One region of the Bacillus sp. YH3-2-B2 genome, then DNA from elsewhere that is predicted to be linked to it. Evidence: riboswitches for the same ligand, from Rfam matches in the RefSeq annotation. Region 1 holds a riboswitch; each other region holds the start of a gene.
The links. A riboswitch is a leader RNA that binds a small molecule or an ion and turns the genes downstream of it on or off. The one in region 1 is predicted to bind S-adenosylmethionine.
Positions count from the first base shown of each region.

Region 2: another riboswitch for S-adenosylmethionine. It lies ahead of metK (methionine adenosyltransferase); the one in region 1 lies ahead of ACWJJX_RS01155 (bifunctional homocysteine S-methyltransferase/methylenetetrahydrofolate reductase).
Region 3: another riboswitch for S-adenosylmethionine. It lies ahead of metE (5-methyltetrahydropteroyltriglutamate--homocysteine S-methyltransferase); the one in region 1 lies ahead of ACWJJX_RS01155 (bifunctional homocysteine S-methyltransferase/methylenetetrahydrofolate reductase).

Region 1 is NZ_JBSJQE010000001.1:206,861-212,639, reverse strand. It holds gene ACWJJX_RS01175 (methyl-accepting chemotaxis protein) at 1-716, opposite strand, end outside; gene ACWJJX_RS01170 (BMP family lipoprotein) at 713-1,690, opposite strand; gene ACWJJX_RS01165 (CvfB family protein) at 1,862-2,758, opposite strand; gene ACWJJX_RS01160 (YajQ family cyclic di-GMP-binding protein) at 2,858-3,349, shown strand; SAM riboswitch class I at 3,450-3,572, shown strand; gene ACWJJX_RS01155 (bifunctional homocysteine S-methyltransferase/methylenetetrahydrofolate reductase) at 3,662-5,503, shown strand; gene ACWJJX_RS01150 (GNAT family N-acetyltransferase) at 5,585-5,779, shown strand, end outside.
Region 2 is NZ_JBSJQE010000008.1:19,917-25,695, reverse strand. It holds gene metK (methionine adenosyltransferase) at 1-1,131, opposite strand, end outside; SAM riboswitch class I at 1,301-1,440, opposite strand; gene pckA (phosphoenolpyruvate carboxykinase (ATP)) at 1,638-3,221, shown strand; gene ACWJJX_RS18970 (DUF2584 domain-containing protein) at 3,264-3,506, opposite strand; gene ACWJJX_RS18965 (alpha/beta hydrolase family protein) at 3,564-4,337, opposite strand; gene ACWJJX_RS18960 (ABC transporter substrate-binding protein) at 4,476-5,480, shown strand; gene ACWJJX_RS18955 (ABC transporter ATP-binding protein) at 5,492-5,779, shown strand, end outside.
Region 3 is NZ_JBSJQE010000001.1:402,861-408,639, forward strand. It holds gene metE (5-methyltetrahydropteroyltriglutamate--homocysteine S-methyltransferase) at 1-1,141, opposite strand, end outside; SAM riboswitch class I at 1,225-1,379, opposite strand; gene ACWJJX_RS02250 (S8 family peptidase) at 1,519-2,478, opposite strand; gene ACWJJX_RS02255 (STAS domain-containing protein) at 2,698-3,531, shown strand; gene ACWJJX_RS02260 (energy-coupling factor transporter transmembrane component T family protein) at 3,577-4,338, opposite strand; gene ACWJJX_RS02265 (ABC transporter ATP-binding protein) at 4,313-5,779, opposite strand, start outside.

The DNA of each region.
Region 1 (5,779 bases):
AGCTGTTCAGCCATCATTCCGAATGAGTCATTCAGCTCTTTCAGTTCGTCCTTCCCTTTATAATCAAGCATTTCAACAGCAAGGTTCCCTCCTGCAATACGGCGGGCATTTTCAGCCATGCGGCGGATCGGCCCTGCAATTCTCTTCGTCAGCCTGATGGAAGATATGACGGTGACGGCAAGTATCACGATGGTCAGCACGGCTGCGCTGTAAACGATAAACTGAATCTGGTCAGCCGTCTGCTTCTGCATGTCTTCATAGTGATCCCGGCTTTTCAGATTCAGCATATAAATATCATTCAGAAGACCGTTGATGCGGGCCGCCGTCCTTGTCGCTTCAGCCGGGCTTTTCGAATCAAGAGCAGCGTCCGCCTCCGCCTGCCACGATTCGTATTTTTTGGCGAGTTTGTCATAAGCGGCTTTGTCCGCATCGTCCCTCATCGTTTTTTTGAGCGCCGCCAGTTTGTCTGAGCTGCTTTTCATATAGCTTCGTACATCTTCTTTCTGGGCGTCTGCGAGCGTATAGGAATAGCCGGTGATGCTTTCTTTTAACGTATTAAGGTCAGCTTTTGCTTCCTGGACGTTTAACAGCGTGTCCACTTCATCTTCATTTGAAGCCTGAATCTTCATCATGTTTACGATGGTAAAGCCGATGACGGCGGCGAAGCAAATCATCGTAACGGCTGCGTTAACGAGCAGCCTTGTCCGTAATGTCACTTCAAATCGCCTCCTTTTTCAATCAGACTGTTTTTCATATCCGTGATCTTTTTCGTCAGCCCGCCTGCGTTTTTGACAACTCTGATCTTGGCTAAGTCCATGCCGTTTTCCTTCAGTCCGTAAACGATCTCACCGCTTTTGATCTCCTTGTTGTCTTTTAAATCTTTCGCCAATTCATAGATGACATGGTCGACGTTTTTCACTAAAGAAGAGATAACGGCGTGCTCGGCGGTGTAATATTGATCGCTGTCAACACCGATGGCGTATACTTTTCGCGCCTCCGCTTCTTTCAGTGCGCCGACACCCGTGAAGCCGGCCGCCGTAAACAGGACATCGGCTTTTTTTCGGATCATGTTTTGGGCGATGCGCTTCCCGAGCTTATCATCATCAAACGTACCGCTGATTTCCGACAGCACGCGGATGTTCGGTTTGACTGATTCCGCGCCTTTCAGATAGCCTTTCTTAAACCGTTTAATGACATCGGCATCTGAACCGCCGATAAATCCGATCGTGCCGGTTTTGCTCGTCATAGCCGCCAGCGCTCCGGCTAAGAAGCTTCCTTCATCCTCTTTAAACGTGACGGAGGTGACATTATCCAGGTCTGATACGGAATCAATCAGCACAAACCGCTGCTTCGGATATTTTTTGGCGACCTTTTCTAAATCCGCCTGCATGCTGTAACCGAGCCCCACAACAACATCATTGCCTTCCCGGACAAGCTGGGTCAGTCCTTTTTCGTACGTACCGGTGTCTTTTATTTCTCTGTAATCAAATGTGATGCCGAGCTCGTCTCTTGCTTTCATCAAACCTTGAAAGCCTGAATCATTAAATGATTGGTCGCCGAGGCCGTTGTCTGTCAGCATGATGCCGATTGTTTTCGTTTTTTCGGCCGCCGTCTCCTCGGATTTGCCGGCACATCCCGCCGTGCTGAGCGCAAGCAGCAGTACAGCCGCAAATATCGCCATTTTTCTCATTGAAACTCTCCTTTTGTTTTTTTCTATAGTTATATATCGGTTCGGATGTCAGAATATTTTATTTCAATAAAATATGTATGTTCGGCAGGGTGATAAACAAATGAGGGATATAGGAGCTTTTGAGAAAATAAAAAACACCGGTTTTGGTTCACCGATGTTTTTGCAGAAAATTTATTGTTTTTCGTATGTCCAGCCGTCTTTCTGATACACTTTGCCGTTTTTCATCAGGTGCCCGAGCGCCCGCTTAAAGGCGGCTTTGCTTAAATGAAACCGTTCGCGGATATCGTCAGGATCGCTTTTGTCTCCGTAAGGCATCGCGCCGTTTCTTGATCTCAGATAGGTCAGAATCTCCTCCGCGTCAACCGAAAGCGCATCCTGCTTTCTCGGCAGCAGGGACATGTTGACGGAGCCGTCTTCCTTCACCTCGATGACACGCCCCGTCACGCGGCTGCCGAGTCTCGGCTCTTCTTTTCTTTCTGAAGGGTGAATAAACGCGCGGATGCCTTCATCGGTTATCAGAAAAGAGCCTGATGCGATCAGTCTGTACACCGTGCCTGTCAGGTCTTTATTCATGACGTCTTCCTCTGCATCCGTAAATAATTCACTGATGATATCCTCAGGCGCCGGCTTGGCAAACATGCGTCCGCGGCTTGTCACCTTCAGCATGCAATACAGTCTGTCGCCTTTTTGCGGCCAGACGGATTTGTACGGAGGCAGGTGCTCCGTTGCGACGAGCGCGTCTTTTGACAGACCGACGTCGACGAATACGCCCATATCCTCCACAGCGTCCGTCACTTCCACCCATCCGTAGTCATAAAAGCTGATAAGCGGCTTTTTCATCGTCGCCGCGAGTCTTTCCTGATGATCGACGTAAATAAATACGTCCACTTCATCTCTGTCTTCAATATCCTCTGTAATTTCACTGTTATGTAAAAGAACCGTATCCTCGCCGTCGGTTAAAAAATAACCGAAATCGGTTTGGTGATCTATACTAAGCGTGAGCTGCTGCCCTGGTCTCATGTTATCGTCCTTCCTGATTCGCCCGTATGGGGCTGATGTTTTTCTCATTTTTTCCAATATGCATAAATTCATGCTTTATGCAGTTGGACATTTCTCTTTATTCTACTATAATCAACTCATAAGTGAAATGTTATAGGAGGTTTTCTCATGGCAAAAGAAAGTTCTTTTGATATTGTATCCAAAGTTGAATTTCCCGAAGTGCAGAATGCGATTCAGATGACGCTGAAAGAAATCGGCACGCGCTATGACTTTAAAGGATCGAAAAGCGATGTAACTTTAGAAAAGGAAGAACTTGTCCTGATTTCTGATGACGAGTTTAAACTGAATCAGCTCAAAGATGTGCTGAGCGGCAAGCTGATCAAACGGGACGTGCCGACGAAAAACATTGAATACGGTAAAATCGAAAATGCCTCAGGGGGCACGGTGCGCCAGCGCGCGAAGCTTGTACAGGGCATTGATAAAGACAACGCCAAAAAAATCAACGCTGTGATTAAAAACTCCGGCTTGAAGGTCAAGTCGCAGATTCAGGACGACCAAGTGCGCGTCACCGGAAAAAATAAAGATGATCTGCAGCAGATTATTGCAGCCGTCCGCGGGGCAGACCTGCCGATTGACGTTCAATTTATTAATTTTAGATAAATTATGTGATTCCTATTGATTATTGTCTCTATTTTCGGTAAATTTGGAGAAAGGGATTTTCACAGTTAAGTTTTGGAAACCCATGACAATTATATGAACGTTCTTATCAAGAGAAGCCGAGGGACTGGCCCGACGACGCTTCAGCAACCGGTGTAATGGTTTAACCCAAACCATGACCAAGGTGCTAAATCCAGCAAGCTAAAAACAGCTTGGAAGATAAGAAGAGAGACAAATGATTACAAAGTCTTCTTCTTAAGAAGACTTTTTTTATTTCTCTTTTTTCCTTGCTGAATGTGACGAAGGAGGCAAACAATGGGACTATTACAAGACTTAAAAGAACGGATTTTAATCGGAGACGGCGCGATGGGCACTCTCCTCTATTCCTACGGCATTGACAGATGTTTTGAGGAACTGAACGTATCAAAGCCCGAGGAAATCAAGCGGATACATAAGGCTTACGTCGAAGCCGGGGCAGACATCATCCAGACAAATACGTACGGCGCGAATTTTATTAAGCTCTCAAGATACGGACTTGAGGATGAAACGAAAAAAATCAATCAGGAGGCGGTCAGAATCGCGCGCGCTTCCTCAGACGGCGCTTATGTATTGGGAACGATGGGCGGCATCCGCACCTTTAACAAAAACGCCTACAGCCTGGAGGAGATTAAACGCAGCTTTCGGGAGCAGCTTTATTTATTGCTTCACGAAGAGCCGGACGGTCTGCTCCTGGAAACATACTATGATTTAGAAGAGGCGCGCGAAGTGCTGAAGATAGCGAGAAAAGAAACGGAACTTCCGATTATGCTGAACGTATCCATGCACGAACAGGGCGTGCTGCAGGACGGAACGCCGCTTCGGGAAGCCCTCAGGTCAATTGCCGATCTCGGCGCTGACATAACGGGAATCAATTGCCGGCTCGGCCCGTACCACATGATTGAAGCGCTCACCGAAGTGCCGATTTTCCGTGACGCTTATTTATCGGTCTACCCGAACAGCAGCCTTCCGTCTTTAGAAGAAGGCCGGCTTGTGTATGATACGGACGATGCCTATTTCCGGGAGAGCGCCGTACAGTTCCGCACTCAGGGCGCGCGCATTATCGGCGGCTGCTGCGGTACGACGCCAAACCATATCAGAGCCATGGCTGAAGCGGTCCGCGGACTTTCTCCCGTCACTGATAAAGAAGTGAAAATCAGACGGGAAGAAGAAGTCATCTCCGTCCGGAACGAACGGACCGAGCCGGGTTTAAACGAAATCGCCGCTCAAAAACGGTCAATTATCGTAGAGCTTGACCCGCCGAAAAAATTGAATTTTGACAAATTTCTGCAAGCGGCGGCTGAATTAAAAGAAACCGGCATAGAAGCGCTGACGCTTGCCGACAATTCATTGGCGACACCGCGGATCAGCAATGCCGCCTGCGGTTCATTGCTGAAAGAGCGCCTTGATATCCGTTCTCTCGTTCACATTACATGCAGAGACCGCAACATCATCGGCCTTCAGTCACATTTAATGGGGCTGGATACGCTCGGGCTTACCGACATTTTAGCCATCACGGGTGATCCTTCAAAAATCGGCGACTTTCCGGGGGCTACCTCCGTCTATGATTTAACGTCCTTTGACTTGATCAGGCTGATTAAGCAATTCAACGAGGGCATTTCTTTATCAGGGAAACCGCTCGGCAAGAAAACGAACTTTTCCGTAGCCGGAGCATTTAATCCGAATGTCCGCCATCTTGATAAAGCAGTAAAACGGCTGGAGAAAAAAATCGAGTGCGGAGCTGACTACTTCGTGTCCCAGCCTGTCTACTCGGAGCAGCAGCTCATTGACATTCATCATGAAACGAAACACCTCAAAACACCGGTGTATATCGGAATTATGCCGTTAACGAGCAGCCGCAATGCAGAGTTCATTCATCATGAGATCCCGGGCATTAAGCTGTCAGACAGCATCCGGGAAAAAATGGCGCTCGCCGGCGAAGACAAGCAAAAGCAGAAAGCCGAAGGCCTCGCCATCGCCAAGTCGCTTCTCGACACGGCGTGCGAACTGTTTAACGGAATTTATTTAATCACCCCGTTTCTCCGTTCTGATTTGACATCAGAGCTTGCAGCTTATATTAAGCAAAAGGATGAAAAGCGGGCTGATGTATATTTGCATTGACGCGGAAGAGGCCGCCTGATATGACAGGCGGCTTTTTCATGGTACGATACAGAAAAAGAATCAAACAAAGGAGGATTTTTTATGGTTGAAGTAAAACCCATCACCGCAGAAGACACATACGCCATCAGACACAGCGTGCTGCGCCCCCATCAGACGATTGAGGATTGTAAATATGATCAGGACAGCGTCAAAGGAGCATTTCATCTCGGAGGTTTTTACGACGGGACATTGATCAGCATCGCTTCTTTCTACCCGCAGAACCAGCAGGCTTTACAG
Region 2 (5,779 bases), on a different contig from region 1:
ACGTCCGAAGTGGCCGTAAGCAGCTGTCTGCTTATAGATCGGGCGGCGCAGATCAAGCATTTTAATAATGCCGGCAGGTCTCAGGTCGAAGTTATTCCGTACGACTTCGATCAGTTTTTCTTCAGAAGCTTTTCCTGTATCAAATGTATTGATGGAAATAGAAACAGGCTGTGCCACGCCGATCGCGTATGCAAGCTGCACTTCACAAGAATCAGCAAGACCTGCTGCCACGATGTTTTTCGCTACGTATCTCGCAGCGTATGCCGCAGAACGGTCTACCTTCGTCGCATCCTTACCGGAGAATGCGCCGCCGCCGTGACGTGCATATCCGCCGTATGTGTCAACGATGATTTTACGGCCGGTAAGACCCGCATCACCTTGAGGTCCGCCGATTACGAAACGTCCCGTAGGGTTGATGAAGTATTTTGTTTCTTCATCGATCAGTTCCTCAGGCACAACAGGGTTAATGACATGCTCTTTCAGATTGCGCTGAATCTGCTCAAGCGTAATTTCCGGGTGGTGCTGAGTTGAAATGACGATCGCGTCGATGCGGACCGGCTTGTTGTTTTCATCATATTCAACGGTAACTTGCGTTTTGCCGTCAGGGCGAAGGTACGGAAGAATGTCTTCTTTGCGGACTTCGCTCAAACGGCGGGCTAATTTATGCGCCAAAGAGATCGGAAGCGGCATAAGCTCTTTCGTTTCGTTACACGCATAACCGAACATCAGGCCTTGGTCTCCCGCTCCGATTGCTTCGATTTCAGCATCGCTCATTGTGCCTTCACGCGCTTCAAGAGCCTGATCGACACCCATTGCGATATCCGCAGACTGTTCATCAATTGATGTTAAAACAGCGCAAGTCTCCGCATCAAATCCGTATTTGGCGCGTGTGTAGCCGATTTCTTTAATCGTTTCACGGACTGTTTTCGGAATGTCAACGTATGTTGATGTAGTAATCTCTCCGCTTACCAGCACAAGTCCTGTCGTTACAGATGTTTCGCAGGCCACGCGCGCGTTCGGGTCATTTTTTAAAATCTCATCTAAGATACTGTCAGAAATTTGGTCACAGATTTTGTCCGGATGACCCTCAGTAACAGATTCAGATGTAAATAGTCGACGGTTTTTACTCATTCACTTTTCCTCCTGAAAAAAGATCTTTTGCAAGACCTTCTCATATGATACGGAACTCGCTCCCTCTTAATACAATGTCATACTATATCAGAGAATGTTAATTGGCATATTTTATGAAATAAAAAAACCTTTTCCACTCGAGGAAAGGGTTTGGTCTGTGTGCCTTTCACTCTTATCGCTCAAGGAAAATATTAAACCTTGCATCAGGTTAGCACCTTGGTTTCCCACAGTGTTTTCACCTGCTTTTTTACAGAGAAACCGGTTGCTGGGCTTCATCGGGCCTGTCCCTCCGCCAGCTCGGGATAAGAGTATCCGCTCAATGAAATATCTTATCGTAAAAGGGCGGAAAGTGTCAATATGAATTAAAGCGATTGCGCGCCTTTATTTCGGGAAGCAATGGAAAAACACAAACAAAAAACCGCAAATAGTATAGACTATTTTCAGATATATGTTATACTAATTCCACATTCAGCGAAATACAAATAAACCGGCAAAGGAAGGTTTTTATGAAATTAGTTGATTTAACCGCAGATCTTCAAGCATTACTTGCAAGTCCGAATGTGCATCATAATTTATCGGCTCCAAAACTTACCGAAAAAGTAATCAGCCGAAATGAAGGAACGCTGACATCAACGGGCGCCGTACGCGCCACCACCGGCGCATATACAGGCCGGTCACCTAAAGATAAATTTATCGTCCGTGAACAAAGCACAGAAAATCAAATTGATTGGGGCGCGGTGAATCAGCCCATTTCTGAAGAGGCGTTTGAAAAGCTGTACGCCAAAGTCGTCAGCTACTTAAAACAGCGGGATGAACTGTTTGTGTTTGAAGGATTCGCGGGAGCGGATGAAAAATACAGACTGCCGATTACGGTCGTAAATGAATTTGCGTGGCACAATTTATTCGCGCGCCAGCTGTTTATCAGACCGGAAACGGATGAAAGAGACCCGCAAGCGCAGCCTTTCACCATTCTCTCAGCTCCGCATTTTAAAGCAGACCCGGAGACGGACGGCACGCATTCGGAAACATTTATCATTGTCTCTTTCGAAAAGCGCGTCATTTTAATCGGCGGCACCGAATACGCCGGAGAAATGAAAAAATCAATATTTTCCATTATGAACTTCCTGCTTCCGCAGCAGGATATACTGCCGATGCACTGTTCAGCCAACGTCGGTGAAAAAGGTGATGTCGCCCTGTTTTTCGGCCTTTCCGGCACAGGGAAAACGACGCTTTCAGCCGATGCGGACCGCAAACTGATCGGAGATGACGAGCACGGCTGGTCAGATTCCGGCGTTTTCAACATTGAAGGCGGATGTTACGCTAAATGTATCAATCTGAGCGAGGAAAAAGAACCGCAGATTTTTCGTGCGATCCGCTTCGGGTCTGTTCTTGAGAATGTCGTGCTTGATGAAAAAACGGGTGAAGCGGATTACGACAATTCCTTCTACACGGAAAACACAAGAGCCGCATATCCGATTGAGATGATCGGCAATATCGTGCAGCCTAGCATTGCCGGCCATCCGCAGGCGATCGTCTTTCTAACGGCGGACGCATTCGGCGTGCTTCCTCCGATCAGCAAACTGACGAAGGAACAGGCGATGTATCACTTCTTAAGCGGCTACACCAGTAAACTCGCGGGAACCGAACGCGGCGTGACATCTCCGCAAACGACTTTCTCGACATGCTTCGGTTCACCGTTCCTTCCGCTTCCGGCACATGTATATGCCGAAATGCTCGGGCGTAAAATCGACGAACACGGCGTTCAAGTCTTCCTGGTCAACACAGGCTGGACCGGCGGAGGGTACGGAGTCGGAGAACGGATGAAACTTTCGTATACAAGAGCGATGGTCAAAGCCGCTATTGACGGCAGACTGAACCAGACTGACATGACGGCAGACAGCATTTTCGGCCTGCACAGTCCCGTTCATGTTCCGGGCGTGCCGGATGAAGTTCTTCAGCCTGAAAACACATGGAGCGATAAACAAGCATACAACGAAAAAGCGCTGTTTTTAGCCAATGAGTTTAAAGAAAACTTTAAAAAGTTTTCCCATGCAGACTCGATTGCCAAAGCCGGCGGACCTCTCGTGTAATCAAAAAAGCCAAGGGCGTTTATGCCCTCGGCTTTTGTTTTTTCAGTTTGTCGAATGAAGCGAAGTGAGTCTGTATGTAATGCTTGTCCGGCCGTTCGCCCATTCGAGCTTTTGGACCTCGCCGGTGCCGGATTTCTCTCCGGTTTTCGTTTTGCGCACGTCCATCGGAATATCAAGAGGATAGACGCGGTAGCCCTCTTTCTCCAATAAAAAGATATTTTCCTCTATCCGTTTTTCATTGCCTTTTGTCACAATCATGGTATTAAATTCAACAGGCATTCCCAAAATGAAAATCCCCTTTCATTCTCTTATTCTTTATTATCATATCATAAATCAGGCATCTTACCGTGTCTTCATCCATTCCGCCAGCCGCCGGACAATGCGTCTGTTTTCCTGCGGCGGAAAATAATGCGTAAAACCGCTGTAATACCAAGTTTCCACCGGTTTCCCCGCCTCTTTCAGCTTGTCCTCGATCATCCGGGCGTGTTCAATCGAAACATTCTCATCATTCTCTCCATGGATGAGCAGCACAGGGGCCTGAATGCGGTCTGCTTTTTCAAACGGCGAACGCCATCTGTATTCATCCGGCACCTTTTTCGGCGTGCCGCCGATCACCCGCTTCATCATCCGCCGCATATCCTTCCGCTCTTCATAAGTAAGCACCATATCGCTCACACCGCCCCATGAAACGAGTGAAGCCGCTTGATGCCCCATTTCAATCGCGGTCAAAAGCCCCATGATTCCGCCCCGGGAAAAACCGAAAATATGCACCCGCCCTTCCCTGACGTTCGGATGCTCCCGAAGAAGGCGGAAAGCGGAAAACGCGTCCTCTCTGTCCTCTCCCGCAAAATCTTCATTTCCCTCGCCGCCCTGGTTGCCTCTGTAATAAGGCGCAAACACGACAAAGCCTTGGGAAGCGAATTGAACGATTCTCCCAGGGCGTACCATGCCGACATTTTTTATGCCGCCGCGCAAATATAAAAAACCGTCATATGTTCCCGGCGCCGCAGGTTCGGCAAGGAGCCCCTTTACCTTCAGACCTTCTGACTCATAGCATACCGCAAAGAGGCGGACATGCGGACTCGGAGACGGGAACCTTTTCTTTTCTACCAGCAAAACAATGCGCCTCCTTATATCATCAGTTTTTTTATTCTTTCCCAACGTGAATATGGGCACTCACACATTTTTTATACCCATCATACGATATGTAAAGCAGAAAAGGTTATTTTAACGCTTAAACAAGGAGGTTACACCGTGAACAAATGGCTCAAAGCGGGCTGCGTTTTTGTCATATGCGCCTTTTTCCTGCTCATTCTTCCGGCTTGCAGACAGGAAGAAAGTCTGACGAAGGTAAAGGTGGCGGAAGTCACACACTCCATCTTCTATACGCCTCTGTATGTCGCTGAAGCAAAAGGTTTTTTTAAAAAAGAAGGGCTCCAAGTGTCACTTCAAACAACATGGGGCGGAGACAAAACGATGACATCGCTTTTGTCAAACGGGTCAGACATCGCGCTGGTCGGTTCTGAAACATCCATTTACGTGGAGGCGCAGGGAGCAAAAGATCCGGTCATCAACTTCGCGCAGCTGACACAGACGGACGGCACGTTTCTCGTGTCGCGGAAGGATGAGAAATCATTCAAATGGAACGATTTAAAAGGAAAAACATTTCTCGGCCAGCGAAAAGGCGGCATGCCCCAAATGGCCGGTGAGTACGTCCTGAAAAAGAATCACATAGAGCCGAAAAAAGACATTAACCTCGTTCAAAACATTGATTTCGCCAATATTTCCAACGCATTCGCATCCGGAACGGGTGATTATGTGCAGCTGTTTGAACCGACGGCATCCCAATTTGAAAAAGAAGGCATCGGTCATATCGTCGCATCCTTCGGAGAAGCTTCCGGCCAAGTGCCATACACAACCTTTATGGCAAAAGAAAGTTATTTGAAAAACAATGAAAAGACGGCGGAAAAATTCACCCGCGCCATTTATCGCGCCCAGCAATGGGTGGAAAGCCATCCGGCCAAAGACATCGCAAAAACGATTCAGAAGGAATTTGCCGATACAGACCCGGCCATTATCGAAACATCGATAGAGCGCTATAAAAAACAAAAGTCATTCTCTGCAGACCCAGTTCTGCAAAAGGATGAATGGGAACTGCTTCAATCTATTATGGATGAAGCCGGAGAGCTCCCGAAACACATTCCGTACAGCAAACTCGTCAACACAAAAATCGCCAAAAAAGTCACCTCAGAACAATAGGAGGAACATGAATGTCTTTTTTACATGTGGATCATGTAACACATACTTATTTCTCGCTGAAAGAAAAGACAACCGCCGTGAAAGATATACATTTTCAGATTGAAAAAGGGGATTTCATCTCCTTTCTCGGGCCGAGCGGATGCGGAAAAACAACACTCCTGTCCATTCTGGCCGGCCTTATCACCCCTGCGCAAGGCCGGGTGCTGATCGAAGGAAGCGTGCCGAACCATAAAGAACACCAAATCGGTTATATGCTTCAGCAGGATTATTTATTTCCTTGGAAATCAATTGAGGAAAAC
Region 3 (5,779 bases), 200 kb from region 1:
CCGCTTTTGATTCTTCGATCTGCTCACTGACGGCCGCTTTGCCGGACAGAAGCCCTTCTTTTAAGACGCCGAGTTCCGCCAGTTTTTCTTTAGCGTATGACAGGCCGTTCAGCAAATCCTTTTCAAGATGCTCGTCAGGGTGTTTCGCCACCGGCACGTGCAGAAGGCTGCTTGAAGGCTGAATCCATAACTCCTCAACATCAGCGTGGCTGAGGATATCCAAAGCCGCATCAAGGCGTTCTTCAACATCAATTTTCCAAATGTTCCGGCCGTCGACCACACCGGCTGCCAGCACTTTATCTTTCGGGAAGCCGTGCTTTTTCAATTGCTCAAGGTTTCTGCCTTTATCATGCACGAAATCAAGTCCGATTCCCTGTACAGGATAAGAAACGAGTTCTTCATATGCATCAACCGAATCAAAGTATGTCTGCAGGAGGACATTCAGCCCTGAGAGCTCTTTTGTGATCGCTTCATAGAGGTCTTTGGCGGCGCGGACGTCTTCAGAAGAAGCTGTCACAAGGGCAGGCTCATCAATCTGAACCCATTTGACGCCTTCTGCTTCAAGTTCTTTCAGCAGCTGCACATAAAGAGGAACAAGGCGTTTTTGAATCGCTTTCGCTTCTGATTCTTCGTATCCTTTCGCAAGCGTGACGAATGTATACGGACCGACGATGACAGGTTTCGTTTCCGCTCCGAATTCTTCTTTGATCCGGCGGTAGTCATCAAGCTGTTTATTTCTCGTCAGACGGAATTCAATGCTTTCGTCATATTCAGGAACGATGTAATGGTAGTTGGTATTGAACCATTTCGTCATTTCACTGGAAACGGCGTCTTTTACACCGCGGGCAATCGCGAAATATGTATCAACGGTATCCGTGATGCTGCGGAATCTCTCCGGAATCCAGTTAAAGCTGACGGCGGTATCAAGCACATGGTCATAATGGGTGAAATCAGAGACCGGCACGATATCGATATGTTGGTCAAGCTGGGTTTTGACAGCTGATAAGAATAAGCCGTCAAGCTCTTTAAGAAACGTTTCTTTATCAGTGTTTCCTTTCCAATAAGCCTCAAGTGCTTTTTTCCATTCTCTGTTCAAGCCGATTCTCGGAAAACCGAGGTTCGAAGTTTTGATTGTTGTCATTAAGTCTCCTCCTTTAAGTGAGATGTAACAAAAAAGCCTCTTTCTCATGAGAGAAAGAGGCTTTAACTTCAAAATGCAAGCCTCTCTTATCTCTCAGATCACGTCTGATGGAATTAGCACCGTGCCTTATGAGACAATTGTCTCGGCGCAAAAATCACGCGCCCCATTTCACAATGGAATTACGGTCGGTTGCTGTTGGGGTCAAAAGGCCAATCCCTCGCCCAACTCTCGATAAGAGAAAGTATTTCAATTTTTTTGAAAAGTTACATCATTTGTTGGTTATCTTATCAGCTTATTCAGATCACTGTCAATAGAAAATCTCACAATTTAAAAATTGGTGATGTGACAAACTGATCAATCATTATACGAGAAAAATATCAGAAAGACAGCAGCTGCGCCTGTTCGGCTCTTTCCATCAGCACTTCAGGCGCGTCTAAATACAGAAATCCGTTCCCGGCCAATGTTTTGGCGATGTCCAAAGGAAGGGTCCGCCGCACGAGCTGGGCGTAGACTTCAGCCTCAGAAAGCGTCCGCTGAAACGCGTCCTGTTCAAGCCCTTTTATTAAGGCAAGCGCTCCGCTCACATGCGGGGCGGCCATTGAAGTGCCCGTCAGCTTCCCGTATTTATGGTTGGGAAGGGTGGAGAGAATATTTTCTCCCGGAGCCACCAGGTCAATCTCTTTATTGGCGTTTGAAAATTCAGACGATTTACGGGCGATTGAGACTGATCCGACTGCGATTACTTCGTTGTAAGCGGCCGGATATGACAGTTCCTCTGTACGCTCGTCTCCGTCGCCTTCGTTTCCTGCCGCGCAAACGACCAGAACACCGCTGTTTACCGCATTTGTGACGGCTTCTTTCAATTCAGGCACATCGTTCGGCCCGCCGAGTGACATGGAAATAATGTCCGCCTTTTGTTCAACGGCGTAGTTGATGCCGTTAATGATCCATTCGTATTTGCCGCTGCCGTTTTGACCGCCGAGAACTTTAACGATTAAAAGGCTTGCTTCCGGCGCGACACCCGAAATTCCGCCGTTTGAATCATTGGCGGCAATCGTTCCGGAAACGTGTGTCCCGTGTCCGTTGTAATCGGAAATCACGTCTTCTTTGCCTGCGTCATCATCGGTGAAGTTTTTCCCGCCGACAATCCGGTCTTTCAAATCAGGATGATTGATGTCGCAGCCTGTGTCAAGCACCGCGATTTTAATATCCTTGCCTTTAAACCCTTTTGCCCACAACTCTGGCGCCTTAATCACTTTAATCCCCTCAGGAAGCTCGTTCACATCCATGATCTGTTCATCCGTGACATAAGGAATCAAATGCATTTCACCATTCATAAAAAAGCCCTCCTTTTTTATGCTTGCGAGTGGATACAAGGGTGTTGCTACTATTTTATGGCAGAGCATGCCGGCCGGAAAGAGTCATTTGAAGCATTTTCATAAAAAAGGCGTAATCTATCGTACTAAAAAATTTCAAATAAATGGATAGTTTAACAGCTTTCATTTTCATTCATGACCCGCTGACGCTATAATTGGAAATGGGAAAGGAGAAGAGATATGAAGATAAGTGAAGCATTATACAGCTATTTTTCAGAACAAGTGGATCAAATTGCGAAAGAGTGGATCGAAACGATGGAAGATTCGGATCCTAATTCGATTTATTCTTTGACAAATCCCGTCATCACAGAAGAACTGACGGAGCAGGATAAAGAATTTTACCGGCATATTAATAAAATGTATATCATGCCGGAAAAAGAATTTTTAGAAGAGTTCGAGCGGTGGGTGATTGAGCTTGCGAAAGACCAGAAGCATCTGGATACTCCCGTCCAGTATGTGGTCCGTGAATTCATGAGAAACCGGAGACTATACATCAGTTATTATGATGCGTTTGCCGATAAACATGAATCTTCGTTTGCTCAGGGAGAAAGGAAGAAATGGGAGAATTTAATTGCACAAGTATTTGATTTTACGATTTACACGTTTGTCGATCATGCTGAGCATAACTCAAAAATGCAGCTGAATGCGCAAAGAGAAATGATTTTGGAGTTAAGCTCGCCGGTTATCACGCTGAGCAAACGGACGGCGCTGCTGCCGCTTGTCGGCGATATTGACACGGAGCGCGCCAAATTCATTCTTGAAAATACGCTGAGCACATGTGCAAAACGGCTGATTGAACATCTGTTAATTGACCTGTCGGGTGTAGTGGTTGTCGATACGATGGTGGCGCATCAGATTTTTAAATTAATTGAGGCGCTGAAATTGATCGGCGTCACGTCCACTTTATCCGGAATCAGGCCGGAAATCGCTCAAACCGCCGTACAGCTCGGCATTAATTTCTCAGATATTACGGTCAAGTCCAATCTCGCTCAGGCTCTCAATTATCATCAATAACATACATAACAAAACAGGCTGCCGAATCACTCCGGCGGCCTGTTTTTATACAAACAACAATGAAATGAGCCAGCTTGCGCCGAATAACAGAAGCACGAGCAGGAAAAAGCACCAGTCGGCGCGGCGCACAGTAACAGTTCTGTAAAACGTGCGGTTTCGGCTCCCCGTAAAGCCTTTAGATTCCATCGCGATCGCCGTGCGTTCCGCCTTTCTGATTGCGCCTGCCAATAGCGGAATGGTGAAGCGCCTGAAGGCGGAGAGCTTTCCTTTCAGCCCGGAATCAGACGCCGCACCCCTGATTCTGTGCGCCTGCCGGATGATCAGGATTTCATCTTTCAGAAGAGGGAGAAACCGGAATCCCGCGATAACGCCGTATGCAAGCTTGGGCGGCAGCTTACACTGCTGAATCAGACTGAGCATGAACAGAATCGGATCGGTTGTAAAAAGAAACATCATCGACAAAGCGGAAAAACATAAAATACGAAACGCGATAGAAATCCCGAGCGCCGCATTATCACTGTTGACGGCAATCGGCCCGAGCTTAAACAGCAGATTGCTTCCGGTTGTCGGGACGTTTCCGAATACGGCGGCTGTCCATAAAGAACCGAAGGCCAGAATGACAAACGGAATCGTGAACAGCAGCCATTTTTTCAGCGGCACACGCCCCGCCGAGAGGACGCCTCCCGCAATGATGATATAAAACAAAGCAGGGGTGTACGGATTATAAATAAACGACAGCATAATGACGCATAACAATACAGCCGCCGCCTTTATTGACGGGTTAACAGCCTCCAGCCGCAAGTTCATTTCTCCGCCTCCTGTCGTGTTTCATCCATTCATACCGCAGCGGCAAAGCCAAATGTGCCTGCTCGGCGATCCCGATGTTATCAGAAAACAAAGCGTCGGGAGTTCCCCGGAATACCAGTTTCGTGCCGCAGAGCACAAGGATCGTGTCGGCATAATCCGAGACGAGTTCCATATCGTGTGTCACCATCAAAACAGCCGTTCCTTCCTTTTGAATCTCACGGAGCATTTGCATACACTCCTGCGCCGTTTTGGCATCCTGTCCGAAAGTCGGTTCATCAAGCATCAAAACGTTCACATTGTGCATAAGCATCGTCGCGACGCTGAGCCGGCGTTTTTGTCCTTGGCTTAAAGAAAACGGATGCTGTGAGGCATGGCGTCTCAAGCCGAATCGGGTTAACAGCTGAAGAGCTTTCTCCTTTGCGGCTCTGTTGCTTTCAAAACCGAACATCAGCTCTTGAATGACGGAATCTGTGACAAACTGGTGTTCAGGATTTTGGAAAACATATCCGATCTGTCGCCGCAGCTCTTTTTCAGAATAGGAATCAATCGGTCTGCCGTCTATTTTGATGTCTCCGCCCAGCGGACGGATGAGCTTGGCCGCGGCAGAAAGGAGCGTGGATTTTCCTGTTCCGTTAGGGCCGGCAATCGCGGTGATTGATCCTTTTTTTACGGAAAAGCTCACATCCTGAAAAATGACGTCTGCTCCTCTTGAGAATGACAGCTCGTGAACGCTCAGCGCGTCTTCTGCCGAAAGCGCGGCGGGCCGGGGTTCGGGCAGAGATGGTACAGGTTCGTGAAACAGATTTTCTTTACACAATGTAAAAGGAATGCTGACGTGCTCCTGCAATGAGATCACACGCGGAATCGGAATGCCGAGCTGCATCAGCTCTTCAATCTTGGTTTCAAAGATAACGTCCGTCTCTCCGTCCATCACCTTCTGACCCGTTTCGTCAAGGACAATTGTCCTATCCATCCACGGCGCCCAGTGATCAAGCTGATGTTCGATAACGAGAAGGCCGAAGCCTTTTTTTGCTTGAAGATCTTTGATCAGCCGCACTAATTCACGTGCGGAATATGGATCAAGCTGTGCCGTCGGTTCGTCCAAAATAATGAGTTCCGGTTCCATCGCAATGATACAGGCAAGCGCCACTTTTTGTTTTGAACCGCCTGACAGAGAAGCGATCGCTCGCGTTTTCAGATGAGTGATCTCTAATTTTTCTAAAACGTCATCGATAATCGCGTCCATATCTTCTTTTGTATATTGCAAATTTTCCAGACCGAAGGCGATTTCATCTTCAACCGACAGCATGCAAAACTGCTGGTCCGGATCTTGAAACACGACGCCGATGGATCTGGCGGCGGGTTCTGTCAGATGTGAAAGAGGTGTTCCGTATAAAGAAACGGTTCCCGATTGAACCCCATCGCATGCTTCCGGGTACAG